4 regions of the Chryseobacterium sp. CP-77 genome follow, and region 3 is predicted to be linked to each of the others. Evidence: riboswitches for the same ligand, from Rfam matches in the RefSeq annotation. Region 3 holds a riboswitch; each other region holds the start of a gene.
What was found. Region 3 has a riboswitch for S-adenosylmethionine ahead of V0410_RS17385 (SusC/RagA family TonB-linked outer membrane protein). Riboswitches for the same ligand answer to the same signal wherever they lie in the genome.
Positions count from the first base shown of each region.

Region 1: another riboswitch for S-adenosylmethionine. It lies ahead of V0410_RS14265 (TonB-dependent receptor plug domain-containing protein); the one in region 3 lies ahead of V0410_RS17385 (SusC/RagA family TonB-linked outer membrane protein).
Region 2: another riboswitch for S-adenosylmethionine. It lies ahead of V0410_RS18195 (alpha/beta fold hydrolase); the one in region 3 lies ahead of V0410_RS17385 (SusC/RagA family TonB-linked outer membrane protein).
Region 4: another riboswitch for S-adenosylmethionine. It lies ahead of V0410_RS13930 (TonB-dependent receptor plug domain-containing protein); the one in region 3 lies ahead of V0410_RS17385 (SusC/RagA family TonB-linked outer membrane protein).

Region 1 is NZ_CP143637.1:3,209,402-3,217,312, forward strand. It holds gene V0410_RS14250 (hypothetical protein) at 1-269, opposite strand, end outside; gene prfA (peptide chain release factor 1) at 342-1,427, opposite strand; gene V0410_RS14260 (APC family permease) at 1,575-2,873, opposite strand; gene V0410_RS14265 (TonB-dependent receptor plug domain-containing protein) at 2,881-5,334, opposite strand; SAM riboswitch class I at 5,428-5,532, opposite strand; gene V0410_RS14270 (alpha-amylase family glycosyl hydrolase) at 5,792-7,911, opposite strand, start outside.
Region 2 is NZ_CP143637.1:4,062,022-4,069,932, forward strand. It holds gene V0410_RS18190 (MGH1-like glycoside hydrolase domain-containing protein) at 1-1,942, opposite strand, end outside; SAM riboswitch class I at 2,131-2,237, shown strand; gene V0410_RS18195 (alpha/beta fold hydrolase) at 2,299-3,237, shown strand; gene V0410_RS18200 (ACT domain-containing protein) at 3,243-4,781, shown strand; gene V0410_RS18205 (O-succinylhomoserine sulfhydrylase) at 4,906-6,066, shown strand; gene V0410_RS18210 (homocysteine S-methyltransferase family protein) at 6,104-7,114, shown strand; gene V0410_RS18215 (fatty acid desaturase family protein) at 7,198-7,911, shown strand, end outside.
Region 3 is NZ_CP143637.1:3,898,886-3,906,796, forward strand. It holds gene V0410_RS17365 (GYDIA family GHMP kinase) at 1-534, shown strand, start outside; gene pckA (phosphoenolpyruvate carboxykinase (ATP)) at 662-2,278, shown strand; gene V0410_RS17375 (hypothetical protein) at 2,328-2,768, opposite strand; gene aroQ (type II 3-dehydroquinate dehydratase) at 2,806-3,213, opposite strand; SAM riboswitch class I at 3,458-3,555, shown strand; gene V0410_RS17385 (SusC/RagA family TonB-linked outer membrane protein) at 3,639-6,572, shown strand; gene V0410_RS17390 (RagB/SusD family nutrient uptake outer membrane protein) at 6,591-7,911, shown strand, end outside.
Region 4 is NZ_CP143637.1:3,134,039-3,141,949, forward strand. It holds gene V0410_RS13920 (outer membrane beta-barrel family protein) at 1-2,004, shown strand, start outside; gene V0410_RS13925 (DUF5694 domain-containing protein) at 2,039-2,878, shown strand; gene V0410_RS13930 (TonB-dependent receptor plug domain-containing protein) at 2,934-5,678, opposite strand; SAM-I-IV-variant riboswitch at 5,976-6,073, opposite strand; gene V0410_RS13935 (outer membrane beta-barrel protein) at 6,192-7,911, shown strand, end outside.

The DNA.
Region 1 (7,911 bases), 690 kb from region 3:
GCTTTAGGGAAAGCAGCCAGAAAGCTCTCTACGCTGCCATTTATCATTTCTTTTGAAGTTTCCTTAAAATCTACCTGATACGCATTCTGACCTTCTACAGTAGGTCTTAGATAATCGTTCAGTTTGTTCAAAGCTGTTTCATCATTATTCACAAAAGTTCCGAAAAAGAGTTCAAAGGCTTCTTTGGGTTTCTTCACTTCTGTCTGAGCCATCAGCTGCTGTCCCATCACGGAAAGCAACAGCAGGAAAATAATTTTGTAGTTTTTCATAGTTTAAATTGTATTTAGTATGTAAAAAAGCCCCTGAAAAATCAGAGGCTGTATTTTAATTATTTCGATTTTTTAGTAATTTTCTTCTTCTCCTTTCATCTTTTCTGCATTTTCTGCCATGATTACGGCATCAATCATTTCAGAAATATCGCCATTCATGTAAGCATCAAGGTTGTACATAGACTTGTTGATTCTGTGATCTGTAACTCTACCTTGCGGATAATTGTACGTTTTAATTTTTGCAGAACGGTCACCGGTAGAAACCATAGATTTACGTTGTGCAGCGATATCTCCCTGTACTTTCTGTAATTCAATATCGTATAGTTTTGTTCTTAGCATTTCCATCGCCAGCTCACGGTTAGCAAGCTGAGAACGAGCCTGCTGACAAACCACAACAAGTCCTGAAGGCTTGTGGGTAAGCTGAACTTTCGTTTCAACCTTGTTTACGTTCTGACCTCCGGCACCACCTGAACGGGAAGTCTGCATTTCAATATCTGCAGGATTCAGTTCAAAATCTACTTCTTCAGCTTCCGGAAGAACTGCCACTGTAATGGCAGAAGTGTGTACTCTTCCCTGAGATTCTGTTTCAGGTACACGCTGTACACGGTGAACTCCGGATTCAAACTTCATGATTCCGTAAACACCTTCTCCTTCCACTTTCATGATCAATTCCTTGTATCCTTTCGCTGCTTCATTAGAATCTGTCACTTCATGTCTCCATCCTTTTGTTTTGAAATACATGGTATACATTCTGTAGATATCTTCCACGAAAATAGCGGCTTCATCACCTCCGGTTCCGGCACGTAGTTCCACGATAACGTTTTTGTCATCTGCAGGATCTTTAGGAATCAGCAATACTTTCAGCTCTTCTTCCAATCCGGGAAGTTTAGCCTGGGCTTCCAATTTTTCTTCTTTAGCCAGATCTACCAGGTCTCTGTCTGAACCATCTGCGATAATTTCTTCAGATTCTGCGATACTGTCCAAAGCGCCCTTGTACTGATCATAAACTCTTACAATTTTTCCCAAATCACTATATTCTTTGTTCAAAGAAGAATATCTTTTTTGGTCTGAAATGACATCAGGCTGTATAATAAGGTCTGCAACCTCATTATATCTTTGTTTTATAGCTTCTAATTTTGGAATTAATGATTTAGACATTGTAGAAATTTTGTGGGTGCAAAGATAAGGATTATTAATTCAAAATTAAAATTCCTCATCATCATAAATTTTTGAGCATTAGGGATAAAGAGTCAAAAAGGTAAAAAAGCCGAATTGTAAAAATGTTTATGATATTGAAATCAGGCTCTAAGATCTTTTAGAAAGTCTTCTGTCTATTATGTATAAAACAATTCCTACTGCAATAATTCCTAATCCTATGAGGCTTTCTTTAGGGTTATGAATGAATGTAAAATAGAGAATATAGATACTGAACAGCAGAAAAACAGCCGGAAAAATATGGAAAGCATTCGACTTAAAGATCTTCCTGTCTTTTTTCTTCAGAAAGAATACCGTCGAGATCGCAAGACTTGCAAAAAGCTGTAGTATAAAAGCTGTATAGACAAAAATTTCTTTAAAGCTACCCGTTAAAATAATAATAGCAGCAATCACAGCATGGGCAAAAATAGCTCTTACCGGAATTCCTTTTGCATTTCCAGCTGATAATGGTTTCCAGATGTGGGTATGTTTTGCAAAAGCCTGTGTCAGTCTTGAGCCAACCCACAAGTATCCGCTTATGGTTGCAATCAGCTGCAGGGCTATAAAAATATTAACAATTTTTCCAAAAGCCGGTCCAAGCATATTGACTGCTGCTTCTCCCATCACATCTTCTTTTCCTGCCAGCTGATTTACAGGAGCATGTTTCAGCATAATATAATTCACCAGAATATAGCTTACCGTCACAAAAACAGTTCCTATAATCAAGGATTTCGGAAGATTTTTCTGCACATCCTTTATTTCTCCGGCAATATAGGAAGCTGAATTCCAGCCTGTGTAGGAATAGGTAACAAATACCAGAGAGGTAGCAAAGGCAGGAAGCATGATCTCATTCTGCCAGCTGTCACTGAAATTAAGGCTGTTACCGATCTGGGGTGAATTTGAAATTCCTACTCCAAGAATAACCAGTACAATAATAAAAGCGATCTTAATGAAGGTAAAAAAGTTGTGAAACCTGCTGGATGTTTTCAGGCTGAATGATAAGGCAATTGCTACCAGGAATATCGCGGCTATGGCAAATCCGTTTCCAAAAGAATACTCAAATACAGAAAGATATTTCGACATAGCCAATGCTGCCAGCGCTACGGGAGAGGAAAATCCTATGATGAGCGAAATCCAGCTTATGAGATATCCGAAAATCGGATGATAGGTTTCTTTAAGATAAATAAAATCGCCTCCGTTCCCTTTAAAATGGGAGCCCAATTCTGCGTAGCAAAATGCCCCGAACAAAGCGAGAACCCCTCCGATGCTCCATAGCAGGAAAATACTGTAGGTATTGGTAATATCGGAAAGCTGAAATCCCAGGGTGGTAAAAATCCCTGTTCCGATCATATTGGAAACGACAATGGCTGCGGCTGTTTTCCAGCCAATCTGATGTGAGGCAGTACTCATTTAATGATTAAAAATTAAAATTAAGCCTTCCGAAGAAATAATTCCCCAGCGTTCCCATCTGTACAGGCGCATATTTGAATACTCCATAATATGAATTTTTATAAATCTGGCGGTCCGGAAAGACATCAAATATATTGTTGGCTCCTACTGTAAAATTGATACTTTTGCTGATATCATACCCTACGCTGATGTCTGTCACTACTTTTGGTGAGAATTCCTGCACGTCTCCAAACGGATAACCATCTCTTATTACCTTACCAAAATAGGTATTTCTTACGAGAAAACTGAATTTTCCGATTCCATAATTTAATCCTAATGAAGCTTTTGTTTTTGGAGACAGTGTTTCAATGATATTGATCTGATCGGGACCAAAAAACTGATCCTGAGGCGTTCCTAAGTTTTCAGGAAAATGAAAATCTGTGATTTTTGTTTCCGTATAGTTTCCGGCAAGATTCATATTTAATTTTCCGTTCCCAAGAATCCAGTCATAGGAAACCACTACATCCACACCTTTCGTTTCTGTATCAATAGCATTAGCGAAGAATCTTCCGCTTTCTACCTCATTTCCATGCCCAACTACAGCAGGATTTGATAGTCTTGGATCTGTAATATTACCTGTAATAACTATTCTGTCTTTTACTTTAATAAAATAGCCATCTATTGTAATGAACAGTCCTTTTAATGGTTTTAACGTCAATCCGGCACTTGCATTGACAGAAGTTTCCTGTTTAAGTTTATCAAATCCAAGAATTCTGGCAGCTTCGCTATCGTTGCTGAATATTCCTTTGGTAACAATCTTTGAACCGGAAGTAGAAATATCCGCATAGGAATTATTAAAATATTGCTGTTGCAATGATGGTGCTCTGAATCCTGTCCCAACAGCGGCTCTTACTGCATAGTTTTTTACAAACTCATATCGTACAGCGAGTTTTCCATTCAAGGTATTTCCGAAATCTGAATAATTTTCAAACCTGGCAGCAGCATCAATATTCAGTTTTTTATCCAAATCATAGGAAACATCTGCATATATTGCGGTGGAATGCCTGTCTTTCTTCAAGGCATTGTTGGGAGAAAATCCGATAAAGGATTGAGATCCGCCTGCTCCAAGTACTGTAGATCCTTCAGTGGCCACATTTCCATTGATATCATATTGGGTATAAGAAGCTTCATCACCAGCTTTGATCTGGTATTGTTCAAACCTGAACTCACCACCGAACGCAATATTGAAACGGTTTATATTTTTGGAAACATCAAGATTAATGGTATTCTGCAGAAAACTATGGGCACCTGCATAAAAACTTGTGGGTGATTTTGCACCCAGAGAAGCATTATTGGTGTTGCTTACCTTATAATTGAAGGTATTGCTCCCGAACGTATTACTCAGGTCAAATAGCCAGTTGTTAACATTATATTTTGCACCTACAGCATAGGAAACATCATATACCTGAGACCCAAGAACCGCCTGAAAACCGTTCGGATAAATGGATGAAACCACATTAGACTTTTCGCTTGGCAGTCTTCTGAAACCAAACCCTTCTCCTTCTTTAATACTGAAACCTCCGAAAGAATAGAGTTTAAAATGATCATTAAAAGGGTATTCTGAATTGAAAAACAACTGTCCCTGTCTGATCTGGGCATCTCCGATCTGAAAATTAAAATCATCACGGGTCAACCCTCTTTTTTCAATTTCGGCATCATCCGCAGCTCTGGCTGCTTTTACAGCTTCAGCGTCACCTGCAAATTCATACGCAAAATTATCTCCGAAAATATCCAGATCGTGATTTTGAGTTCTTGTGGTTTTTCCTCTGTGGCTTAATTGCAGGGATAGATTGATATAACCGTCTTTTTTTCCTAATGAAGCACCATAGTTGACTCCTGCCTGGTAAGTATCTCCATCATTTCTTCCGCTTAATCCGTAAGTAAGACTTGCTGAAGCTCCGGCATTTTTCTTAAGAATAATGTTGATCACTCCGGCAATAGCATCAGATCCATATTGTGCAGCAGCTCCGTCTCGTAACACTTCTATTCTGTCAATAGCAATTACGGGAATGGTACTCAAATCTGTTCCTACAGAACCATTTCCTACGGTATTCTGATAATTGACCAATGAAGTAGTATGTCTTCTTTTTCCGTTAAGCAGTACGAGAACCTGATCGGGGCCCATTCCTCTTAATGTTACGGGATCAATATGCTCTGTGCCATCAGAAGCAGACTGCCTCACCGCATTAAACGACGGAATCACGTAATTCAGCAGATCCTGAGCGGTCATTTGCGGAGCGCTTCTCTGGATTTTATCGATATTGATAACATCTACAGGAACCGGCGTCTCCAGTTTTGTTCTTTTAACATTACGGTTTCCGACGATGATGATATCTTCGATCTGTTTTCCTTTTTCCTCACTTTCCTGAGCAGCTACCAGAATTGCTCCAAGCAATAGTACAGCTGTGCTTAATTTTTTCATTTTTGTTCTTGCCAATTAATACTACCAATCTGACGGATCTTTCCGCAGATACACAAGACTTCAAGAAATGGAATTCATATAGAGTATTGACTTCAATTATCTCTCCCAAAGGGTTGGAATTAGCACCTTTACACGCTGGAATTGTGCAGGTTGCTAAGGTTTCACCGGGCCAAATCCCTCCACCTTTCTTGATAAATCTACTGCAAAAGTAGACTATTTTTCTGAACTTACAAAAAAAGGCAAATCTGCTGATCCGCAAATTTGCCTTTTATTTTGTATGGAACTTGTTTAAACTTTTTATTTTTGAACCATTAAGATTTAATAAGGGTTTAAGAGGAGTAAAAGAAGCTTAAAAATCAGAATGATTAACCTTAACTATACTTTATTTCTTAACCTTCTTAATGGTTTTTAAGATATTCAATATTTTTTATAAGTCTAGGCAACTTCATCTTTTGTTTTATTTAATAATCATCTTTTGAATGGCTATTCCTGTCTCTGATTTCAACTGTACCAGATAAGTTCCTGCCGGATAACTGATTTTCGCTTCATAGATGCCATTTTCTTTATCCAGTTTGAAAGAATCCATTCTTTTGCCAGTCATATCAAAAATTGAAATTTCCCCATTTTTTGCTTTATTGAAAACCAGTTTGGCGATTCCATTTCGGACAGGATTATCTGCAATCTGAAGGGATAGTTTATTGGCTGCATTGGTATCTACAGTAGACAACGCACCTGCATAATTTCCAAAGATTCTGAATTCTCCGGGCTGTAAAGTGATCGGAGCCGTTGTGGAAACTATATTCGAAATACTGTTGTCCATCAGATTCTGCCATTGACCTGTGTAAGGGAAATAAGGCACTACATTCTGTGTAGAAGTCGTGTAATTGGCCAATACGACAACATTCTTTATTCCTGTGGTAATAGAGGCATCATACACATAAATTCTTGTGATCAGGCCATTGGGATCGTTCGTAAGATTGTTGGATTCTATAGTATAGGTTTTAGATTTAAAAACCGGATAGGTATTTCTGATATTGATGATTTTAGCCCATGTATCGTAGACTGCTTTTCTATTCACATCAGTATCATATCCCAGCGTAAATGCAACAGGTTTCTCATCGGTTCTGCATCCGCTGTCTATCGTACCGTTTGCACATCTGTTGATGCTGAATTCATATCCTAATTCTCCAAACTGCCAGATCATTTTCGGACCAGGAATAGTAAAGAACGTTGCCCCGAAAGTTTTCATTCTTTCAAGAGCGGTATTCAGGTTTTTTACATCATAGTTTCCGTTCACTGCACCATATGCAAGGTTTTTAAACATAAGCCTTTCTTCATCGTGGCTTTCTCCGTACCCTACGCCACTCATATTGGTAAATCCGTGAAGACTGTGGTTCATTCGGTCGTAATTGCTGTTTTCCTTATATCCCATCGTATTCTGATTGTAAGGATCTGTCTGTTTATTCCAAAGCATAACACCTTTTCCTTCTGCTATTCTGTAATTCGCCCATTGCTGTTCTTCTGCATCAGTTCCAAGGTGTTCGAAGATCATGTAAGAATTCGGATCAATAGCCCATTGTCTGTCTGCATAATGTTTCATGATGTCTACTCTGTCCTGCTGATAGGCATTGGTACAGGCTTCATCATTTTCGGAACAGCTTTGCGTAAATCCTTTGGTTAAATCCCAGCGGAAACCGTCTATGTGATATTCAGTCAGCCATTGCTCAAGACATCTTTCAACGTAATATTGCGTTGAAAGGCTGGTATGGTTAAAATCGTTAAATACATTGTATGAATGTTTCGGAACCTGATTAAAGTAAGGGTTGTTGGCTGCAACATTTCCATAGCCATCACCATCCGGATCAATATTCCAGAGTCTTACCAGAGGTGAACGTCCTGTAGCATGATTAAATGCGACATCCAGAATGACTGCAATTCCATTCTGGTGGCATACATCTACAAATTCTTTGAATTTTTCGGGAGTACCGTAGGCTTTGTCCAATGCATAATGGAAAGAAGTATTATATCCCCAGGAAAGATTTCCGTCAAATTCCATGATCGGAAGCAGTTCTATAGCATTGATTTTCAGATTCTTTAAATAGGAAATTTTATTGATCAGTGACTGCCAGTTCTTTTCCTGTGTGAAATCTCTCAATAATAATTCATACACTATAAGATCCTGTTTCGCAGGTCTTTGAAAATTGGTAACCTGCCAGTTATAAGCGGTCTGGCCTGTTTTAAATGTTGACACTTCAAAACCCTGTCCGGCAGGAAATGCTGGTAAATTCGGATAAGTAGTTGCGGAAATCCACGGATCATCATAAGAGGAAAGAATTTGTGGCGAATAGGGATCTGCTACTTTTCTCAAATCATTGGTTCTGTATTGGAAGGTATAAAGCTGCTGAGGAGTTATTCCATTGAGCTCAATCCAGTACAGATCAGGATTTGTGGTGTCTTTTTTCATTAAATAGGTATCATTCACCGCCCAGTTATTGAAACTTCCTATGACGTGTACAAAATTTTTTCCCGGAGCATATAAAGCCAATCCCACCTTGGTTGGATCTGTCGGATGATAAT
Region 2 (7,911 bases), 160 kb from region 3:
TTTCCAGTAAGCGGTGGTCTACAATTTCAACAGCAAACATGGGGATCAAACCAACAATACTTCTTAACCTCAAAGAAACACTGTCTCCGTTTCCAAGCTGCAATACATCATAGAAAAATCCATCTTCTTCATTCCAAAGCCCTTTTGTGCCTTCACCAAGATTTTCCATAGCCTCAGCGATGTAAAGATAATGTTCAAAAAACTTGATGGCCATATCTTCATACACCTGGTAATATTGGGCAAGTTCCATCGCAATACGCATCATATTCAATGCATACATGGCCATCCAGCTGGTTCCGTCTGCCTGTTCGAGGTGCTGGCCATCCTTTAAAACCATGTTACGGTCAAAAGCTCCGATATTATCGAGACCCAGGAAACCTCCTCCGAAAATATTTTTTCCGTTTTTATCCTTTCGGTTCACCCACCACGTGAAATTGAGCAGGAGTTTCTGGAATACTTTTTCTAAGAATAATAAATCCGGCTTTCCGTTATTTTTTTCATCAATTTTAAAAACACGGAAACAAGACCATGCGTGCACCGGCGGATTCACATCACTCATATTCCACTCATAGGCAGGAAGCTGTCCATTAGGGTGCATATACCATTCTTTCGTAAGCAGTAACAGCTGCCCCTTGGCAAACTCTGCATCGATGATGGAAAAAGGAACACAGTGAAACGCCAGGTCCCATGTTGCATACCATGGATATTCCCATTTATCAGGCATGGAAATAATATCCTTGTTGTGCAGATGATTCCACTCCGTATTTCTTACATATTCATTGAAATTTCTTGGCGCTTCAAAATTGGGATCACCTTTCAGCCATTTTCCGATATTATAATGATAAAACTGTTTGTTCCAGAGAAGCCCGGCAAAAGCCTGTCTCTGTACATTTCTCTCATCTTCGTTAACGGTATCACTCTGAATCTCCTGATAAAATTCTTCAGCTTCAGCCTGCCGGGTATTGAAAATTTCATCAAAGTTTTCAAAAGGCTCATCGGCTTCATCCGGGCACAATCTGAATTCAAAAACCTTTGATTCTCCGGCTCCGATAAGCTCATCAATCAGAAAAGAAGCCTTTGTTCCTCTTTTTTCGGGATTTACCGTATCCGTTTGATGGATAATATAATTATTAATTCCGTCTTTGAAATAAGTGTTTTCAACTGCAGGAGCTCCGTAAAGCTTAGAAGTATTGGTTTCATTATCACAAAATACACTTTGTGCATTTGAATTTCTGGAATACAGCTTCTTTATCGAAATACTGTCGTGGGCAATATTGATACTTCCGTCATGAGAAACATTAAGTTCTGCCTTATAGGTGTTGTATCCCCATTTCCAGTTATTTCTGAACCATGCTGTAGGTGCCACCACGATAGGTGCCTCATGCTGGCTTCGGTTACAGACTGTCACCCTGGCCAGAATATCATTGTGATCGGCTTTACAATATTCTATGAAAATATCAAAATATTCATCATTATCAAAAATCCCGGTGTCGAAAAGCTCATACTCAGGTTCCTTTTTGCTGCGTTTTCCATTTTCAGCAAGAATGTCATCATAAGGAAACTCATTGATCGGGTATTTATACACCATTTTCATATAGCTATGGGTAGGCGTATTATCCAGGTAATAAAAGATTTCTTTGATGTCTTCCCCATGGTTTCCCTGAGGATTGCTCAGGCCAAAGAACCGTTCTTTTACCATTTTATCTTTCTTGTTCCAGAATGAAAAAGCAAAACATAAAAGTTGCTTTACATCGGAAATTCCGGCAATGCCTTCTTCACCCCAGCGGTAGGCATAGCTTTCGGCATTATTATGATTGGTGAAATTCCAGGCATTCCCGTTCGGGCTATAATCTTCACGTACATTTCCCCACTGCCGGTTGCTTACATAAGGTCCCCAGTTTTTCCATTTGGTATCTTGTAATCTATCTTTTTCGGCGGTCATATGGCATCATTTTTCAATACGAAGTTAGTTTTTTTGAGAAGTAATTCCAATTTTTTTCATCTGAACAATTATTAATATGGTCTTGGAATACTTGTATTTAAGGGCTTTTTTAAATATTAAAATAATTTTTTTTTGAAATTAAAAGAAAAGAACTACCTTTGCACCATTCGTTCATTCAAATATTGAAAATGTTATCAAGAAAGGTTGAGGGATTAGACCCTATGAAACCTTAGCAACCCTTTGCGCAAGCAAAGAAGGTGCTACGTTCTACCAAATAATTTTGGACAGATAACTCACTGAAGTTCTTTTTCAGCCATTTCCTGTGGCATTTTCAATTGTATTAAAATTTAATAGAATTGAAAACAGAACTAAACTATATTAATCTTTCTTATCAAACTCATTCCCAAAAGGAATACCATATCCCGTTGAGCTATCAGCTCTTTGGGAAAGATCTGTTTACAGCCCCTGTTATCTTAATCAACCATGCTCTCACCGGAAACTCAAATGTATCCGGAGAAAAAGGCTGGTGGAAACAGCTGGTAGGGAAAAATCAGATTGTTGATACTGATCGATATACTGTTCTATGTTTTAATATACCCGGAAACGGATACGACGATTTTTTAATTGAAGATTATGAAGACTTTACTCCTTCAGATATCGCTGCGATATTTCTGAAAGGGCTTGAAGTTTTACAGATCAAAAATTTATATGCCATTATAGGAGGCTCTCTGGGAGGAGGGATTGCCTGGGAAATGCTTGCCCAGCAGCCTGATCTTGCTGAGATTTTTATTCCTATTGCCTGCGATTACAGAACGCACGACTGGCTTCATGCACAGTGTCTGGTTCAGAAATTTTTATTAAATGATAAGGAAGAACCATTACAGAAAGCAAGAATTCATGCCATGTTGTGCTACAGAACACCGCAGTCGCTCAATGACAGATTTCAAAACCAATATAACCAGGACAAACAACGCCTGGAATCAGAAGACTGGCTGGTTTATCATGGTAATGCACTAAACGAAAGATTTAGTTTGAAAGCGTACAAATTGATGAATCATCTCTTAATGAATATAAATGCTGCTGATACAGCACTGGAGAACATTCAGGCACGAATGCACATGATCTCCGTAGATACAGATTTATTTTTCCCGGCTTCTGAAATCCGAATGTGTTTTGAAAACTTAAAAGAGAAAAATAAAGATGTTTCTTATCACGAGATCCAATCTATACACGGGCATGATGCCTTCCTAATGGAATATCAACAATTAAATAATATCATTAAAAACATTTTATAGAAGTAATGAAAAATGCTAACGAAATAAAATTTTTGAAGAACAGATCAATCGTCAAATTTGAAGGAGAAGATTTCCTGGGAGAAATCGGGATTGACGGACGAATTTTTAAAGCGCTTACTTTGGCGCGTATCAGTGTAGGAGTAATCTCTCAGCAGGCCATAGAAAACGGAATTTCTATTCTGGTTCATGAAAATGATGCAGAAAAAGCAGTTGCCTGTCTTATTGATGAATTTGAGGCAGAAAGAAAATCAGGAAAAGTTTCTCAGATTTATAGTATCAATAATGTTTCTGTGATTGGTTTTGTAGCAGAAGATTTCAATAAAGTTTTTGCTGAGCTGGCAAGAAATAATGTTTTCCCGTTACTTTTAAATCAGGTGGCAGGAGAAAACAGAGTCAATATCGTAGTGACCTCTTCGCAGGATGAAAAAACAAGAAATATCATAGAATCTGAAATTTTCAAAAAGCCGAAGACCGTTCATCTGGCCATTATTGGTCACGGAAACGTAGGGAAAACCTTGATAGAACAGGTACTTGAATCTGCAGAAGAAATTAAAAAACGTAAAAAAATAGACCTTAAAGTAGTTGCAGTAGCCAACTCAAAGAAAATTGCCTTCAACAAAAAAGGGTTTGATGCCAATTGGGGAGATGAGGTTTTAACAGCAGAAAGACCGTCAAATGTTGAAGAACTGATTAATTTCTCCAACGAGAATCAACTGGAAAATCTGATCGTTGTGGATAACACAGCAAGCAAAGATTTTGTTAAAAACTATCATGCCCTGGCAGAAAACGGTTTCGATCTGGTTTCTTCCAACAAGATTTTCAATACCCTTCCGATAGAAGAATACAGAAAACTAAGATATACGTTGAATAAAAATAACAGACGTTACCTGTATGAAACCAATGTTGGGGCTGGATTACCTTTAATTGATACCATCAAATTACTGCACCTTTCAGGAGAAAATATCACAAGAATCAAAGGCGTATTCTCAGGAACATTGAGTTATGTGTTCAATAATTTTTCTTTGAGAGACGATAAATTTTCAACCATCATCAACGAAGCTTTGGAAAAAGGATACACAGAACCGGATCCGAGAGAAGATTTATCAGGAAATGACGTAGCAAGAAAATTATTGATCCTGGCGAGAGAATTAGACTTAATCAACGAGTTCGGAGATATCAATATCCAAAATCTTGTTCCTGAAAGTTTGCTTGAAGTTTCAAAATCAGAATTCCTTTCAAGACTGGAAGAACTTGATGAAGAATATCAGAAAATAAAAGAAAATCAGGAGCCCGGACATGTATTAAGATATGTGGGAGATCTACACGGAGATTTACAGAAAGATAAAGGTGAACTGGATGTAAAACTGGTTTCTGTTCCTGCAACTTCAGCATTGGGACAACTGAAAGGTTCAGACTCCATCTTTGAAATCTACACAGAAAGCTATGGCGAAAATCCAATCGTGATTATGGGGGCCGGAGCCGGAGCAAAGGTAACAGCAAGAGGAGTATTCGGGGATATTCTAAGAGTAAGTGAAACAAAATAATATTTAATGTAACAATCTAATAATGTACCAGTTTACCAATAATTGGTGTCGTTATTCTGAGCAAAGCGAAGATTTTAATTGGTACATTGTTAGACTGCTATATTGGTAAATTAATTAAAACTATATGGAAAATTTTGAAACATCAGCAATAAGAACCCAGACGGAAAGATCTCAGTTTGATGAGCACTCTACACCATTATATCTTACCTCCAGCTTTATATTTCAGGATGCAGAGGATATGAGAGCAAGCTTTGCAGAAGAAAAGTCTAAGAATTTATACAGCCGTTTCTCTAATCCAAACGTAACCGAGTTTACAGATAAGATTGCTAAAATGGAAGGTGCAGAAGCAGGATATGCCTTTGCAACAGGAATGGCAGCCATCTATTCTACATTTGCGGCGTTATTGAATGCTGGTGATCATATCGTAAGCTGCCAGTCGGTTTTCGGGTCGACACACACTTTGTTTACCAAATATTTCCCGAAATGGAATATTGAAACTTCTTATTTCAAGGCAGAAGATGCAGCAAATGTGGAGCAATACATCAAACCTAATACAAAGATCTTATACCTTGAAACTCCTACCAATCCCGCTATTGAAATTCTGGATCTGGAGTTTTTCGGACAAATTGCAAAAAAGCATAACCTTATTTTCATTGTAGATAACTGTTTTGCAACACCTTATCTTCAGCAGCCTATCAAATATGGTGCAGATATTGTTGTACATTCAGCAACGAAACTAATTGACGGGCAGGGAAGAGTTTTAGGAGGAATAGCAGTAGGAAAAGAAGATCTGATCAGAGAAATTTATCTTTTCGCAAGAAATACAGGACCTGCATTATCTCCTTTCAACGCGTGGGTATTATCAAAAAGTCTGGAAACATTGGCAATTCGTGTAGAAAAGCACTGTGAGAATGCCTTGAAGGTAGCGGAGTTTTTAGAAAGCCATCCTAATGTAGAATTGGTAAAATATCCATTCCTGAAATCCCATCCAAGCTATGAAGTAGCCAAAAAGCAGATGAAGCTCGGGGGAAATATCGTAGCCTTTGAAATAAAAGGAGGAATAGAAGGAGGAAGAAACTTTTTAGATAAGATACAAATGTGTTCATTGTCCGCCAACTTAGGTGATACAAGAACGATCGTTACCCATCCGGCTTCTACAACGCACTCCAAATTGTCAGACGAAGAAAGAAATGAAGTAGGAATTACTGCGGGGCTGGTACGTTGTTCAGTAGGATTGGAAAATGTGGATGATATCATTGCAGATTTAAAACAAGCCTTGGATTAATCCAAATAGCAACTGGTTTTAGCCAAAAAAGATTAAAATGAAAAATTCAGAACAATTATATAAAGCTTTATCCGAAAGAATTTTAATTCTTGACGGAGCGATGGGTACCATGCTTCAGAGATACAAATTCGAAGAAGAAGATTACCGTGGAGAGCGTTTCAAAGACTGGGAACATCCGGTAAAAGGAAATAATGACCTCCTTTCTCTGACACAGCCGCAGGCGATTGAAGAAGTTCACAAGAAATATCTGGAAGCCGGAGCAGACATCATTGAAACCAATACGTTCTCAGGAACTACGATTGCGATGGCAGATTATCATATGGAAGATCTTGTATATGATCTGAATTATGAATCTGCAAAGATTGCAAGAAAAGCCTGTGACGAGTACACCGCAAAAAATCCGGACAAACCGAGATTTGTAGCAGGATCTATCGGACCTACAAACAGAACAGCAAGTTTAAGCCCTGATGTGAATGATCCGGGATACAGAGCCATCACCTTTGAAGAATTGAGAGTAGCTTACAAACAGCAATGTGAAGCTTTGCTGGATGGAGGTTCAGATATTCTTCTGGTAGAAACCATCTTTGATACCTTGAATGCGAAAGCAGCTTTATTTGCGATTGATGAACTGCAGGATGAAAGAGGAATTAAGATCCCGATCATGGTTTCAGGAACTATTACAGATGCTTCAGGAAGAACATTGAGCGGACAGACCGCAGAAGCTTTTCTGATCTCAGTTTCCCACCTGAATTTACTAAGCGTAGGTTTCAACTGTGCATTGGGAGCAGATCAGCTGACTCCTTATCTTGAAACACTGGCTCATAATTCAGAATTCTATGTTTCAGCATACCCGAATGCCGGTTTACCAAATGCTTTCGGAAAATATGACGAAACTCCTGAGGACATGGCAAGACAGATTAAAGAATATGTAGAAAAAGGATTAATCAATATTATTGGAGGATGCTGCGGAACTACCCCTGAGCATATCAGGGCGATTGCAGATCTGGTGAAAGATTATCCGCCTAGAAAATTGAAAGAATTTGTCTGATTTGATAGATTTTTTTAATTAAAATCAAGAATGAAGGCTCGGTTATAAATATTATCTTTAAATAAACCACAAAATTTAATGTAATGGAAAAGCCGATTTACTTAAAAGATTCAGAAGATGTTAAGCTTTTTAATGAGTTGAGGAAGAAAGTAAACCAAAGGGTGGAAGGGATTTCTGAAAACAGGGACATCTATATTCAGATTAAAGCAGTTATTCTGCCGATGATCTATCTGGGATTATATGTTCTGGCTTTTTTGAATGCTGAAAAACACTGGATTTATATTCTGAGTTTTGTTTTAATGGGAATCTCTCTGGTTTTAATTTATTTAAACTTAATCCACGAAGCAGCCCATAATAACATTTATAAGAGTAAAAGACTCAATGGGCTAGTCCTTCACATTTTTGATTTTATAGGTGCCAACTCCTATATCTGGAAAAAAAGACATATCGCAAGCCATCACGCCTATCCTAATGTAGATGGATGGGACACGGATATCGAACAGAGCGGACTGCTTTTAATCGTACCGTGGATCAAAGCGAAAGGTATACAGAAGTATCAGGATAAGTTTTTCTTTTTAGTCTATCCGTTGTATTTGTTCAACTGGATGTTTATAAGAGACTTCAGAGACTTCTTTGATAAAGAAAGAGTGATTTTAAAAACCCAGGGAAAAATTCCCACCATTGAAAAAGTAAAAATGATAAGCTATAAGCTGTTCTATTTCTTTTATCAGATTGTGGTTCCTGTAATGTTCTTTAAAGTATCAATAGGGTTGGCTTTAGGAGCGTGGTTTTTACAG
Region 3 (7,911 bases):
AATAACCTTGCGGAATGGGCTGAAATAGATCCTTTTCATCTTAACAGCATCAGTTTGGGAGGCAGTGGATACGATATCGCTGTAGCGAAAGAAAAATCTGCAGTTCTTTTCCAGAGTAAACCGGAGATCAGATATGAGAAAGTAGATTTTAATCCAGCTTTTAAAAATGAACTGATTTTTATCCATTTAAATCAGAAGCAGGATAGTAGGGAAGGAATCAATTTTTACAAATCAAAAAAGAAGTCCCCGGAACTGGTTGATGAATTTTCGGATATCACAAAGAAAATTATGTTATGCGATGAATTGGAAAATTTTTCTGAATTAATGATGATTCATGAGCGGAAAATTGCCGATTTTCTTGAAATTCTCACAGTTAAAGAAAAATTTTTCTCAGATTGCCCTTCATTTGTCAAAAGTTTAGGCGCATGGGGTGGAGATTTTGTGATGAGTGCGAAATTTGGGGACTATAAGAACTATTTTTGGGAGAAAGGTTTTACGACTGTTTTTGAATGGGATGATATAATTGGTTTATAATCAGTATATTACAATCCTGTTTTTTTATTTGCCATTCTGACTTATATCAGTATATTTAAACCACCTTTAACAAATAATTAATATTATTTTTGTTGAAAGCAATAAAGAAATAGAAAATATAAGTAAAATGAAAAACACTAAAATCATCCAGGATTTAGAGAAATTAGGGATTAAAGGAAACTATGAAGTAGTGTATAATCCTTCTTACGAAGAATTATATCAGGCTGAAGTTTCTCCTGAAAATCAGGGGTTTGAGAAAGCTGAGCTTACAGAATCAGGCGCAGTATCAGTAAAAACAGGAATTTTCACAGGTCGTTCACCTAAAGACAGATATATTGTTCAGGATGATGTTACAAGAGATACAATTTTCTGGGATGGTAAAGTAAACTTACCTACAACTGCAGAAATTTTCGGGTCTTGTAAAGAACTAGTGCTGAACCAGCTTGCCGGATCTAAAAAGATCTATGTAGTAGATACATTCTGCGGAACGAATGCGGATACGAGACTTAAAGTAAGATTCATCGTTGAAGTGGCTTGGCAGGCACATTTTGTTACTAATATGTTCATTCGTCCTTCTCACTATGAGCTTGAAAACTTTGGCGAGCCGGATTTCACAGTAATCAACGGATCAAAAACTACCAACCCGAACTGGGAAGCTCAGGGATTAAACTCTGAAAACTTCATCATGTTCAACCTTACTGAAAAACTACAGATCATCGGAGGTACATGGTATGGAGGTGAGATGAAGAAAGGGATGTTCGCTATGATGAACTACTATCTTCCATTAAAAGGGATGGCTTCAATGCACTGTTCTGCAAACGTAGGAGAAAAAGGGGATGTAGCTTTATTCTTTGGTCTTTCAGGAACTGGTAAAACAACTTTATCAGCCGATCCTAAGAGATACCTTATCGGTGACGACGAGCACGGATGGGATAATAACGGAGTATTCAACTATGAAGGCGGATGCTACGCTAAAGTTATCGACTTATCCGCAGAAAAAGAACCGGATATCTTCGCTGCCATCAAGAGAGATGCTCTTCTTGAAAACGTTGTTGTGAACAATGGAGTAGCAGATTATACCGACGGATCTATCACTGAGAACACCAGAGTTTCTTATCCAATCTATCATATCAACAAAATTGTATTGCCTTCTAAAGCAGGTCATGCCAAAAAGATTGTTTACCTTTCAGCAGATGCATTCGGAGTACTTCCTCCGGTTTCTATCCTGAATGAAGATCAGGCTCAATACCACTTCCTTTGCGGTTATACATCAAAATTAGCAGGAACTGAAAGAGGAATTACAGAACCTCAGCCATCTTTCTCTCCAGCATTTGGTGAAGCATTCCTTACCTTACACCCAACAATGTATTCTAAAACATTAATTGGTAAAATGAAGGAACACGGAGCTAAAGCTTATCTGGTTAACACAGGTTGGAATGGTACCGGAAAGAGAATTTCTCTAAAAGATACCAGAGCAATCATTGATGCCATCATTGACGGTTCTATTGATAATGCTCCTAAAACTCAGGTTCCGATCATGAACCTTGAAATTCCTACTGAATTGCCAAACGTTTCTACAGGTATTTTAGATCCTAGAGATACTTATGAAAGTGCTTCAGAATGGGAAGAAAAAGCAAAAGATCTTGCTTCAAGATATATCAAGAATTTTGAGCAGTACTGTGATACTGAAGAAGGTAAGAAGTTAGTTGCTTCAGGACCTCAATTGCAGGAACAAACTATTTAATACTTACCAATCAACATACAAAACGCCTCATCAATGATGAGGCGTTTTTTTATTCATATTTTTTACAGTTTTCAATCAACTCATTCTGTTCATCCAGTTTTAGAACTGTTAATTTGATTGATTCTTCAGTTAGAGATTTTATGATGATAAAGTGCTTTGAAGAAAAATAAGACTCTTCATCCAACATCTTATCTAAATACTTTGGAGTTGTGAAGGTCATCCAATATTTTGCTTTATCAGAAAATGTAATGGTTACTTCTATGACATCAGATTCAATATTTTCTATTGTATCATCTATGTTAATCGAAATTATTTCCGGTTCATTATTTAAACTAAAATAAAATTTCGAATACCATCTCAGCCTTCCTTCATTATTTTGAATCCTTACATTTGCATCATTTATTTCTTTAATAATATAGGATTCTCTTTTTGTTAATTGACTGGAATAGACCCCAACATCCTTACAGTAAATTTTATCATTTATTTTCATAAATTTATCCATAACTAGCTGCGGGAAATTACTAGAATTATTTTAAACTTAATAAAGCCAATCTATACCCATCCATCCCAAAACCAGATAAAACCGCATCCGTATTGGCTGCCGTCACAGATTTCTGTCGGAATTCTTCTCTTTTATAAATGTTACTGATATGTACTTCTACTTTTGGCTTTCGAATATTTTTCAAGCAATCAGCAATAGCGTAAGAATAATGAGTAAAAGCTCCCGGATTAATCACAACGGCATCAAAGTCATCTTCCTGAAGCTTGTTGATAAGCTCTCCTTCAATATTTGACTGATAATATTTTAATTCATGAGATTGAAACTCGGATTTTAAAATTTCCAAATAATTTTCCATAGAAACATTTCCATAGATTTCAGGTTCTCTTGTGCCCAACAGATTGAGGTTAGGGCCATTGATGATTAAAACTTTCATTCTATAAAATTAAAAAGTTTTTTTAATTAATTACATAAAAATTAAGTGATGCTGAATTTTTATTCCATTGAATTATTGATAATGATATTTGTCATGTGTGAAAAAATGATAACAGTCGCAACTCCTTATTGTTATGGCTTTTATTAAAATTTTATGTTAATTGTTAAAATATTATCATGAAAAAAATATAAGTCTACTTGTTTTGTAGACTAAAAGTTTTTAGCTTTGCAACCATATTTCGATCGGCTTATAAAGAAAGATGGAGGGAACTGACCCTGTGAAGTCTTGACAACCTACCCGTGGGCAAGGTGTTACATTCAGCCTTTTAAGGAAAAATAAGCATTTGGTTTATCGTATTTATCGATGCCCTTTGCTGACTTTTCTGCAAAGGGCAAAATTTTAATATATGGTAAATAAAATTGATTATGATTAGTAAAAAATTATTTAGTGCCCAAGTATGGATTCCTCCGGTTGCTGCTTTCTTTCTGGGAGTCACCAGTGTAAATGCACAGAATTCCAGACTGAAAAAAGATAGTCTTCATGAAAAGGAGCTTGATGAAGTAGTTGTGGTAGCTTACGGAAAAGCAAAAAGAAACAGCTATACCGGTTCTGTAGCCACCATTTCCAGTGATAAAATCAATAACAGACCTGTCACCAATATTACCAAAGCATTGGAAGGGCAGGTTGCAGGGATTCAGACTACCAGTGCCTCAGGGCAGCCGGGTGCGGTTTCTACTATCAGAATCAGAGGAATTGGTTCCATCAGTGCTTCCAGTGATCCTTTATATGTAGTGGATGGAATTCCTTTTGACGGAAATATTAACTCTATCAGCCCAAGTGATATTGAATCCATCAGTGTTTTGAAAGACGCTACAGCAAGTGCTTTGTATGGTTCAAGAGGGGCAAACGGAATTATCATCATCACTACAAAATCAGGAAAAAAAGGAGAAGCAAAAGTTAATTTTAATATCAGCCAGGGATTCTCAGGAAGAGCTGTCAAAGATTATGAACAGGTAAACACAGATCAGTACTTTCAATTATATTGGGAAGCGTTGAGAAACGGATATCAGTCCGGTAAAGTTTCTTCTCAGCAGGCTGCTCAGATGGCAACAGATAATCTTGTTTCTACTCTTGGAATTAATCCATATGGAACTGTTTATCCAAAACCTGTAGGAACAGATGGAAAACTATTGCCTGGTGCTTCACCACTCTGGAATGATGACTGGAGAGATATTTTACAGAGAGTGGCCTCAAGAAACCAGGTGGATCTTGATATCAGCGGAGGAAGTGAGAAAAGTAATTACTTCTTTTCCCTTGGTTATCTGGATGACAAAGGCATGGCCATTGAGTCTGGTTTTAAGAGATATAATACCAGGCTTAAAATTAATTCCGAAGTTAAAAAATGGCTGAATGTTGGAGTCAACTTAAGCTATACGAACAGTATTCAGCAGGCGCCTACTTCTTCGGATTCAAAAGTGAGCAATATCATCAATGCCGCAAGGTTTATTCCTTCATTCTATCCTTATTATGAAAGAAATGCTGACGGAACTTACGTTTTAGATGCCGACGGAAATCCAATTTATGATTTTGGAAAATACAGGCCAACGAATGCGCTTCAAAACCAAAATGCTGCAGCAACTTTGCCTTTAGATAAAAACGAAAATAAAGAAGATAACTTTTCAGGGAAAGGATTCATGGAATTCACCTTCTTGCCGGAGTTAAAATTCAAGACAAGCTTCTCTGTTGATCTGGTGAATTATAACGGACATTATTATTCAAATCCATTACTTGGGCAAGGTGCGGAAATTGGAGGTTCAGTGACGAAGACCAATACCAGAACACTTTCCTATACAACCAGCAATATTCTGACGTATGATAAAAAGTTTGGAAAGCATCATGTTAATGCATTAGCAGGACATGAATTCTACAAATACGATTATCAGACGATTTCAGGAACGAGAAGTCAGTTTTCACTGCCTTATTACTATGAGCCGGATGCTGCTTCTCTGCTGGGAAGTTTCAGTGGAAACAGTAATAAATTAAGCTTATTGAGTTTCCTTGGAAAAGTAGAGTATGACTACAATAATACTTACTTCTTATCTGCATCGGGAAGAGCAGACAGTTCTTCAAGATTTGCGAAAGATAACAGGTGGGGAAGATTCTGGTCAGTAGGAGGTTCATGGAAAATTTCGAACGAGGAATTTATTAAAAGCCTGAATGTTTTCAATCAGTTAACACTGCGTGCCAGTTACGGAGGTCAGGGGAATGATAAATTACTTAGACCCAACGGACAGCCGCTTTATTATGCGTATCAGGAGTTATACAGGTTTATCAGCCTTGGTGGAGAACCGGGAACAACATTGGAGAAAACGTCTACCAATAATGTAAAGTGGGAAACCAACCTTAATTTAAACGTAGGATTGGAATTCGCTATTTTGAATAACAGAGTTAAAGGAAATATTGAATACTTCAAAAGAAAAAGCCAGGATCTTCTGTTTAACATGCCAGTGGCACCATCATTGGGAATCAGTGATTATCCTGCTAATATCGGAACGATTCAGAATACAGGATTTGAATTTTCATTATTTACAACACCGGTTAAGAATGATAATTTCCAGTGGAATGTAGATGTGAACTTAAGTACTTTAAACAATAAAGTCACAAAATTACCTGGCGGTTCTCTTGTGGTAGGAACCAAGCTGTTAACGGTAGGTGGTTCTGTGTACGATTTCTTTATTCCTGAATGGGTTGGAGTAGATCCAAGCAATGGAAAGCCATTGTGGAAAACAGTTTCTACTGATGCCAGCGGAAACTCAGTGGAAGGAACAACCTCAGAATATTCAAAAGCAACAAAACTATTACAGGGTTCTGCATTGCCTAAACTGACAGGAGGAATCAGTACAAGCATTACCTATAAGAATTTTGACTTTTCAGGATTACTGACATTCAAAATCGGGGGTAAAATTTTAGATACAGATTATACTTCCATCATGCATAACGGAAGTGCGGGAGGACGTGCGTGGAGTACCGAAATGTTGAACAGATGGACACCGGATAATCCATATACAGATGTTCCCGCATTGAGCACAACAACGAATAACTGGACATCAACGTCTTCAAGATTCCTGTATTCCGGTACTTATGCAAGACTTAAAAATGTAAGCTTAGGATATACACTCCCTGAAGATTATTTTGAGAAAATAGGATTGAAAAAATTCAGAATTTATATCCAGGCAGAAAACCTTCTCACATTCTATAAACATAAAGGAATGGATCCTGAACAGGCTTTGGACGGAACCACGTATTATAGATATCCTGCCATGAGAACAATTACTTTTGGACTTCAGGCAACGCTTTAACCTTTTAAAATTGAAACAATGAAAAAATTAAAATATATATCGTTTGCTCTTATCGGATTTTTGTCGTTGGCAAGCTGCGAAAGCGAGCTGGATACAGCTCCTACTGATCAGGCCAGTAGTGTAGAAGTTTTCAAAACAGCCGAAAGTGCTGAGACGGTAGTGAACGGTACCTGGGCAAAATTTAATAATGATGGAACAACCTATGCCAATATCGGGTATTCCACTGTGTTGAGAGCCAGTGATGCCATGGGAAGTGATGTAGCAGTATTGACGAATAAATATGGTTTCGCTTCTACCTATGCCTTTACAGAAATGGTGAACAGTACAGCAAGCCGTCCGCTGTTTATCTGGACTATGTTGTATTCCACCATCAATAATATGAATAATGTGATTACAAGAATTGATGGAACGGAAGGCAGCCAGGAGAAAAAGGATCAGGTGAAAGGCCAGGCAAAGGCATTACGTGCTTTCTGTTACCTGAATCTGGCGAGTTTTTACCAGTTCAGCTATCTTAAAGACAAATCAGCGTTGACAGCCCCGATTTATACAGAACCTTCCACAACAAGCACAGTAGGGAAGAAGAGAGCAAGCCTTGAAGAAATTTATACTTTGATTAAAAGTGATCTTACCGACGCCGATAACCTGTTGAAAAATTATACAAGAAATAATAAGGATAAGATCAACCGTTCTGTGGTAAACGGACTTTTAGCAAGAACTTACCTGAATACAGGAGAATGGAGCAAAGCTTCAGCATCAGCAAAAATCGCAAGGGAAGGATTTTCTCTAATGGCTCCGGAGAAATATAAAGATGGCTTTAATGATATCAACAACGCAGAATGGATCTGGGGACATGCACAGACCCAGGAACAGTCTGATGAAAGTTATGCCTTCCATTATCTGGATGTATCTTCCTCAGGAAGTTATTATTACAGCTTTATGGCAGATCCTTATTTTAAAGACCTTTTTGATACTAATGATATCAGATATCAATTATTTTCATGGGACGGGCAGAAAGGAAGAGAAGGATTGCTGAGGTATGCCAAGTTTAAATTTAAACCTACCCTTATTGCAGATATTGTTTATATGAGAGCTGCGGAAATGTACCTGATCGAAGCGGAAGCGGAAGCAAGAAGCGGAAATGTTTCTCAGGCGGTAACCGTACTGAACCAGTTGAAATCTGCCAGAAATGCTAATATTTATTCTGGATCATTGTCACAGAATGCAGTAGTAGATGCAGTTCTGATTGAAAGAAGAAAAGAATTGTTTGGAGAAGGTTTCTCTCTTTCAGATATTATCAGAACACAGGGCACAGTAGTAAGAAAACCATTTGTAGATGCAG
Region 4 (7,911 bases), 760 kb from region 3:
GTGGAGCGTAAAGTGGACCGTCTTGTTTACAACGTTCAGAACTCGATGCTTTCACAGGGTAGTTCGGGAACTGAAGTTTTGGCAGGAACACCTTTACTGCAGGTTGATGAAAATAAAGGGCTGCTGTCCATTGCCGGAAAAAATGGCGTTGCTGTGATGGTTAATGACCGGATGCTGAATCTTTCCGGATATGAGTTGATTAACTATCTTCGAAACCTTCGTTCGGAAAACATATTGAAAGTTGAAGTAATCACCACTCCTCCTGCCAAATACGAAGCTCAGGGAAACAGCGGGATAATCAATATTGTTCTTAAAAAGAATCAGAATCCTGGATGGAGCGGCTACCTGACCACGAATTATACCCAAAAGACTTATGCAGCATTCAGCACAGTAGCAGGAGTAAACTATCAGAATGAAAAAGTGAAAGCATCTATCAAGCTTCAGGGTTATGACGGAGATAAAAGATCAGTGGAAAATTATAAAATTACCGGGCAAAGCTCTTCTGTAAGCAGGGATGAAAGACGGGATATGAATGACGGAGTAGGATTAAACGCCAGTTTTGATTATTCCCTTTCTAAAAATTCCAATATCGGACTGGTATATGATATTTCGAGAGGACATTCCAATATGGATATCAATTCAAAACAAAATTACTTTACCGGGACCACTCCTACTTTGCAAACAGACACAGATTCAGAGCACCGTTCTTCATTTACTTCACAGATGCTTAATGTATATTTTGATCAGAAATTTGAGGAACATAAGCTCAGCATAGGTGCTAATTATTATGGAAATCTGCCCGATACAGAGGTAAATTTTACCACAAGAAATGTAGCTAACAACTCAACACAGGTCGTAAAAAATCTTTCTTCAGTAGATTATAAGATTTATTCGGGGCAGGCAGATTTATCTTTAAATTTCAAAAAAATACAGTTGGAAACCGGAGCAAAATACAGTCAGTTTTCCAATAATTCGGACATCGGATATTTTAATTTAATCAATGGAAATTACACCATAGACCCTGCAAAAAGTAATCTTTTTGATTATAATGAAAAAAATTATGCCGCTTATATCAGTGCCAGTAAAGATCTTGGCGAAAAATGGTCTGTGAAAGCAGGACTTCGTTATGAATATTCACAATCCAGCGGTTTCTCTCCTTCCACACAGGCAAAATCTGAGAATAATTACGGTAAATTCTTCCCTACGGCTTATCTTTCTTATAAAGCCAATCAGGATAATCAGTTCAGCATTAATTATTCCCGAAGAATCAACCGTCCTTATTTCCGGGCTTTGGATCCGTTCCGATGGTATTCCAATCCAAACACGTATTATTCAGGAAATCCGAGCCTGCAGCCTTCTTTTAACCATAATATAGAACTTAACTATATGTTTAAAAGTAAATTTTCGGCCAATCTTTATTATCAGAGAACAATAAATAATTTTGATCAGATTACATTCCTGACCGGAATTAACCTCGTTAGCACGTTTGAGAATTACTATAATCAGGATAATTATGGTATCAATCTGAATTACACAGATACTTTCTTTAAAATCTGGGAAAGCAATATTTCGACTTCGTTCAGTTATAATGAGACTCAGATTACAAGGTTCAATCTGGTTCCTAAAAACGGACAGTCGTTTTATTATTCCGTCAATAATACATTCCAGCTCAATAAGGCTAAAACGTTAATGCTATTTGTCAACTACTGGCATAATCTTCCTTCCCGTGACGGATACACCGCTGTAAGAAACAGAGCAAGTTTTGACACCGGAATCAAGATGAGCTTTGTGGAAAAGGCACTCCAGGTTAACCTTTCGGTGAGTGATATTTTTAAACAGTCCGGATATAAGGGAGATATGTATTTTACAGATAATACACAGTCATTCAACAACTATTGGGATGCCCGAAGAATGACACTCAGCGTTACCTATAATTTGGGGAACCAGAAAATCAGATCCAATAACAGAGCGGTGAATTTCGAAGAGAAAAACCGTGCACAATAATAATTTAACAGTAATTTTTAAAAAAAATAAACTCATGAAAACCTTTTTTTATATTTTTCTTGTATGCCTTTCTACATCAGTATTCGCTCAAAAAAAGCCTTCAGATTATTTTAAAAATCCAAAGACGAAAGTTTTGGTGGTAGGCTCCTTTCATTTTGATTATCCTAATCTGGATGCCCATAAAACCAATAAGGAAGATCAGGTAGATGTACTTTCTCCTAAAACAGCAAAAGAAGTCACAGAACTGGTAGAATATATCAAAAGATTTAAGCCGACAAAGATTGCAATTGAGGCCTGGCCGGGCTGGAACGCCAATCAAAAGCTGAAGGAATACAGCGAAGGCAAACACCGTGACAAAAGAGATGAGCGTTATCAGCTCGCTATGAGAATAGCCAGTGAGTTCAAAATAACTGAATTGTTCAGCATTGACGCAGAATCTATTCTGCATGACCTTGAAAAACATTTTGGGAAAACTGATTCTGCATTTTTTAAGAACCTCAGCAAAGATTATGATTTCAGAAGTGATGACCCGATCTCCCAACAGTTTACGGCATTCTATAAGAGTTCTGAACCTAAAAATTTCAAATCTCTTCTGGATACTTTTACTTATATGAATTCCAAAGAAAGCCATCAGTACGGATACGGGGCCTATCTTAGTGGTGACTTTAAACTAAGAGAATATGACGGCGCGGATATGCTGGCACTGTACTGGTACAGCAGAAACCTCAGAATGTTCCGCAATATTCAAAACATTCCTCACAACGGTGAAGACAGAATTCTTGTGATTGCAGGAAATGGACATGCGGCGGTATTAAGACAGCTTTTTACCTCTTCCGCAGAATATGAATTCATTGAATTTTCTTCAATGAAATAAACAAAAAGACAGAGGCTCAGTCTCTGTCTTTTTTATCAAAACTTCAGTCTTTATATTAGAAGCTGAATTCAATTCTTGCGAACAAGAACCTTCCGCCTATACCGTACTGGGAAACCTGTCTGGAATACACAAACTGGTTATCAGCTGTTAACGAGCTTATAGCAGGGCTTTTAGAAGGCAAAATATTAAAGATATTATTACTTCCTACTGTTGCTGAAATATTTTTATTAAAATTATAGCCTACTGAGAGATCTGTTATCACGCGGCGGTTAAGGACGAAATGCTCTGTACTTCCTGTTACTCCATCAAAGTTAGCATCCACAACATCTGCATCGGTCACTTTACCAAAGAAAGAATTACGCAGTACGAAAGTAAAGCCGGAAACTCTTACCGTATTGCCCAATGTAGCTTTTACACGGGGTACAGCTTCTTCAAAATAGATTCTGTTCGGTTCTGAGAAATAATTATTGATTTGACTTACCAATTTAGGAGACGCGTGGATATCCCCGATTCTTTTAGTCTGATTAAAATTGATTCCCAGATTATTCTCCAGGGAAATTCCTGATGAGATTTTTGAGTTCTGGGAAATAGTAATATCCAACCCTTTTGTCTGAAAATCTACTGCATTAGCAAAAAAGTTGGCAGCGCTGGCTCTTGCAAGATCAAAAGCATCCTGTAAAACAGCCTGATCCGAGCCGGGAGTAAAATTACCATCAGGGCGATAGAAGAGATCGGTTAGTACGACTCTGTCTTTGATCTTGATTAAATAAGCATCTGCTGTGAAAGTAAGGCTTAATGCCGGAATCTTCCAGGTAATTCCTGTACTGTAGGATTGCGAAGTTTCCTGCTTTAATTTTGGAATACCCAATGCCTGTGCAGCCTCAGAATTATTTCTGAAAGTACCTACCTGCGTTGTCTTCCCCTGCTGAATCAGCGTAGAAGTAGAACTGTAATAGATTTGTGCCAATGAAGGTGCTCTGAACCCCGTAGAAACAGCTCCTCTCCAGTTGAGATTGGAAGCCAGTTTTACATTGGTTGCCACCTTATAATTGAATGTAGATCCGAAATCTGAATAATTCTCATACCGTACAGCTCCTTCCAATAACCATCTGTCCGTAATTTCCAGTTCTGCATCAGCATAAGCTGCAATACTGTTTCTGTTTCCGGAAACAGCATTTTCAGGACTGAAGCCGGGGAAAACCTGAGCTCCTGCGGGTCTTACACTTCCAAAAAAATCGGTTACTTTTTCATTTTCAGGAATTTTTGCTGTTACTACCCGGCCATAGATATCGTAAGAAGCATAAGAGTTTTCCTTTCCTGCATTTACTTTATAATTTTCATGCCGGTATTCACCACCAAACGCAATGTTCAATCCTTTCAGGACATCATATTTTTTGGAGAAATCCAGGTTGACGGTATTTTGTGAGAATTCAGATCCTCCCGCATCAAAAGTTCTTGGAGAACCATCTGTAAGTGATGCATTAAAAGTATTGACAACACCAAAACCGAACACATTTTTCCCGAATGTATTACTGAAATCCACATTCCAGCCATCCCATTTTCCTTTAATTCCGGCAGCAAGGGAATAATCATTTACAGTGGCTTCAATCTGAGGCAGATATCCGTTGGGAGTAACCGCATTAATATTCCTTTCATTGTTCGGAAGCCTGTAAAATCCTCCTGCATTTCCAAGGCGGTAACTGTAGCCACCAAATGAATAAACCTTCCATTCATCATTCACAGGAATTTCAGAGTTGAAGAAGAGCTGTCCGGACTGTAGCTTAGACTGTCCGGCTCTCAAACTGAAGTCTTTTCTCTCCAATCCTCTGTAATTAAGCTCCTCAGAGGTAAAATCTCTGCCCAATATTTTTTGAAGCTCAGAAATGCTGTTTGCCCCGGAAATCTGAGATTGGAAATCAGGTGCAAAATATCCAACCTTAGTTGCATACTGCTTAATGGTATTGATGATTTGCTGAGTATTGGAAGTATTGGTAATATTTTTATAGAGCCCGTCAATATTCACTCCATCCTGTAATGCCCGGTAATTAATGGCATTATAGGCATTGAAAATATCTCCTTCCCTCACTCCGGCTCTGGAATAAGGATCACGGTATTGTGCAGAACCTGTAATGTTAAAAAATCCTGATTTCCCTATTTTAGCACCATAATTAAGGTCTACAGAAACAGTCTGTCCGTCTACCCCTCCGGAGAAATTGTTGGCAACTGGTGAGGCATATCCACCTAAAAATACCTGTCCGGAAAGTCCCAGCCTTTTTTTCAGTCCGAGGTTTATCACTCCCGCAATCGCATCAGAGCCATACTGGGCAGCAGCTCCATCCCTTAAAACCTCTATTTTTTCTAATGCAAAGGCAGGAATAGCATTAAGGTCAGTTCCTACAGAACCTCTTCCCGGTGTAAGGGTAACATTAATCAGTGAAGACTGATATCTTCTTTTTCCGTTGAGTAATACCAAAACCTGATCCGGTCCTAACCCTCTCAACAGTGCCGGATCCACAAAATCAGTTCCGTCATTTACAGTATGTGATGTGGATGAAAATGAGGGTACGATATAGTTTAAAGCCTGGCTGATATTATTCGTCGGGCTCTGTTTTAAAATTTTAGATATATTAATGATATCCACCGGAACAGGAGTATCCGTCAAAGATCTTCCGGCCCCCCTTGATCCAAGGATAACCACATCTTCTATTTTCTTCGATTGTAAAGTGTCCGTCTGTGCGTAATAAAATGAAGAAATAAGCACGATAGAAGGAATAAAAATTCTTTTTTTGAAATTATGCATGTTTGTTGTGTACTTTTTTGTTGATGAAATTTGTTTTTTAAGCAATACAGATCCTGTAGCCCTAAATTGTAAGGTTACCATAGAATTCGAAATGTTTGTATTATTTTTTAGAAATAGAAAAGGCTAGAAACAACAACACATGCGCATGTAGAAATGGCATGAGAACATATCAGAGTAATGAAGGCTCACTTCATGATCTGAAGAATAAAAAATTACTGATGGAATGTGATTTCCCTTGTCTTTAAACATTTGATTTTAACTTTTAAAACAAAAATTCAAGATGGGAGTAATGATAGAATGATAAACATTTTTTCCGGAAGATCCGGCTTATCGATTGCAGCACCTTGCTTGTTTTTGCAGGTTGCTATCCCATCTAGAGATTCTTGATAATTACCCGGCAAAGATATAATTATTTCCGAAATAAAAAAAATTTAGCCTAAATTTTCGATTTTCAACATTTTAGCGTAACAAATTATCTTTTCCAGCGTCTAACCGGATAACAGTAAAAACATTATGAAAAAAACAATTTTCGCTTTATCCTTATTAAGCTCCGTTCTTATTTTTTCTCAGGAAAAAAATAATAAACCTCAGGAAAAGCAAATTGAAGGCGTAGTCATTACCAAAACTAAAAAAGCCGTTGAACAAAAAGCAGACCGTACTATTTTTGACTTTTCTGAGCAGCCTCACCTGAATAACGGAAACGTCCTGGAAGGAATTAAAAAACTTCCGGGACTTGTATCTACCGATATTGCCGGGATGATGTATCAGGGAAAAATGCTGGAAGTATATCTTAACGGAAGACCTCTGAACATCACTTCCAATGAATTAAACTCCTTCCTGGAAGGGATGCCCGCCAATTCCGTAGAGAGAATTGAAGTGATCACCCAGCCAGGTGCTGAGTTTCCGGCAACTTCCGGAGGTGCGATTATGAATATTATCACCAACAAAAACGCTAATAAATATTTAACCGCTACCTATTCTGGAAATTATTCTTTCACAAATTATGATCAATACAGAAGCAGAACGACTAATTCTGTTAATTTAAACGCCAGAAATAAATACTTTGGGTGGCAGCTGAATGTTGGGCAGAATTACCGTGAAAGTATGCTGAATGGCCAGCAGGATGAGCTTTTGAGCAGTCATACCGATAGATATGCACGTGGATATTTTGCAAAATCCGGATTGACTTTTGATTTAGGGCAGGACAGGTTATTATTGAACTACGATATTTATCACAATAATAATGACAACTATACTTTAAGTGACGGGCATGGAGATTTACCGTTCAAGAGAAACCCGAAAGATTTAAAAGAAGCTTTTTATACTTCTTCTGACGTTGCCCATACCAATAATTTGAGACAGGAAGCGGTTGTAACCTATCAGAAGCGTTTTGCTGACAAATCTCAAAAACTGGATTTCCAGTTTGGGTATACAAGATCAGACAGCAAATTTTCTCAGGATAATTACTTTCAGGATGGGACGTTTGTAGCTTATCCCAATGAGCCTCTTGATAGCCCTACCAGTGGATTAAAAGATATTCTGAATAATAAATCTGTGATGAATATTGCCAACTTCAAAGTAGATTACGCACAGCCGATCAAGCTTCTTGATGGTGGGAAAGTAAGTTTTGGAGGATTATATGAAAGACAGGATTATGATACAGAAAGTTTTAGACTGACCAATCTTGAATATCAGAGACAGACTGCTTCAACGTATTTAGAGTTTCAGGCTAAACTGAAAAAGTTTGATTTCACGTTGGGCTCCCGTGCTGAAAACTATGATATTTCCGGGATAACAAGATATTTTGATAAAGATGCAAAACTGGTAGAGGCTAATTTAATTCCCTTCAATAAATTTAAATTTTTCCCGAACGCAAGTGTACAGTATAACATGATGAATCAGGTTTATATTGCCGCAAATTACAACAGGAAAATCAGTCTGCCTAGTATTTCTGCCCTGAACCCGAATAACGTAACATTCTCGGGACCTAGTACAGAAGTAAATGGTAACCCGAATCTACAGCCTACTATTTTTGATAATTATGAATTGAAAATATCAGCTTTTGATTATGCGTTTATCGGGTATAGCGTAAGCTCGGCAAGCAATCAGGTAGCACAGATCATCCGAAAAGACGGAAGAAAACTCTTCAATGAGCAGGTGAATATTTCAAATATGAAAATTCACAATTTCAATGTGGGGCTACCGGTTCCTTTTATGATTTTCAGTAAGCCTT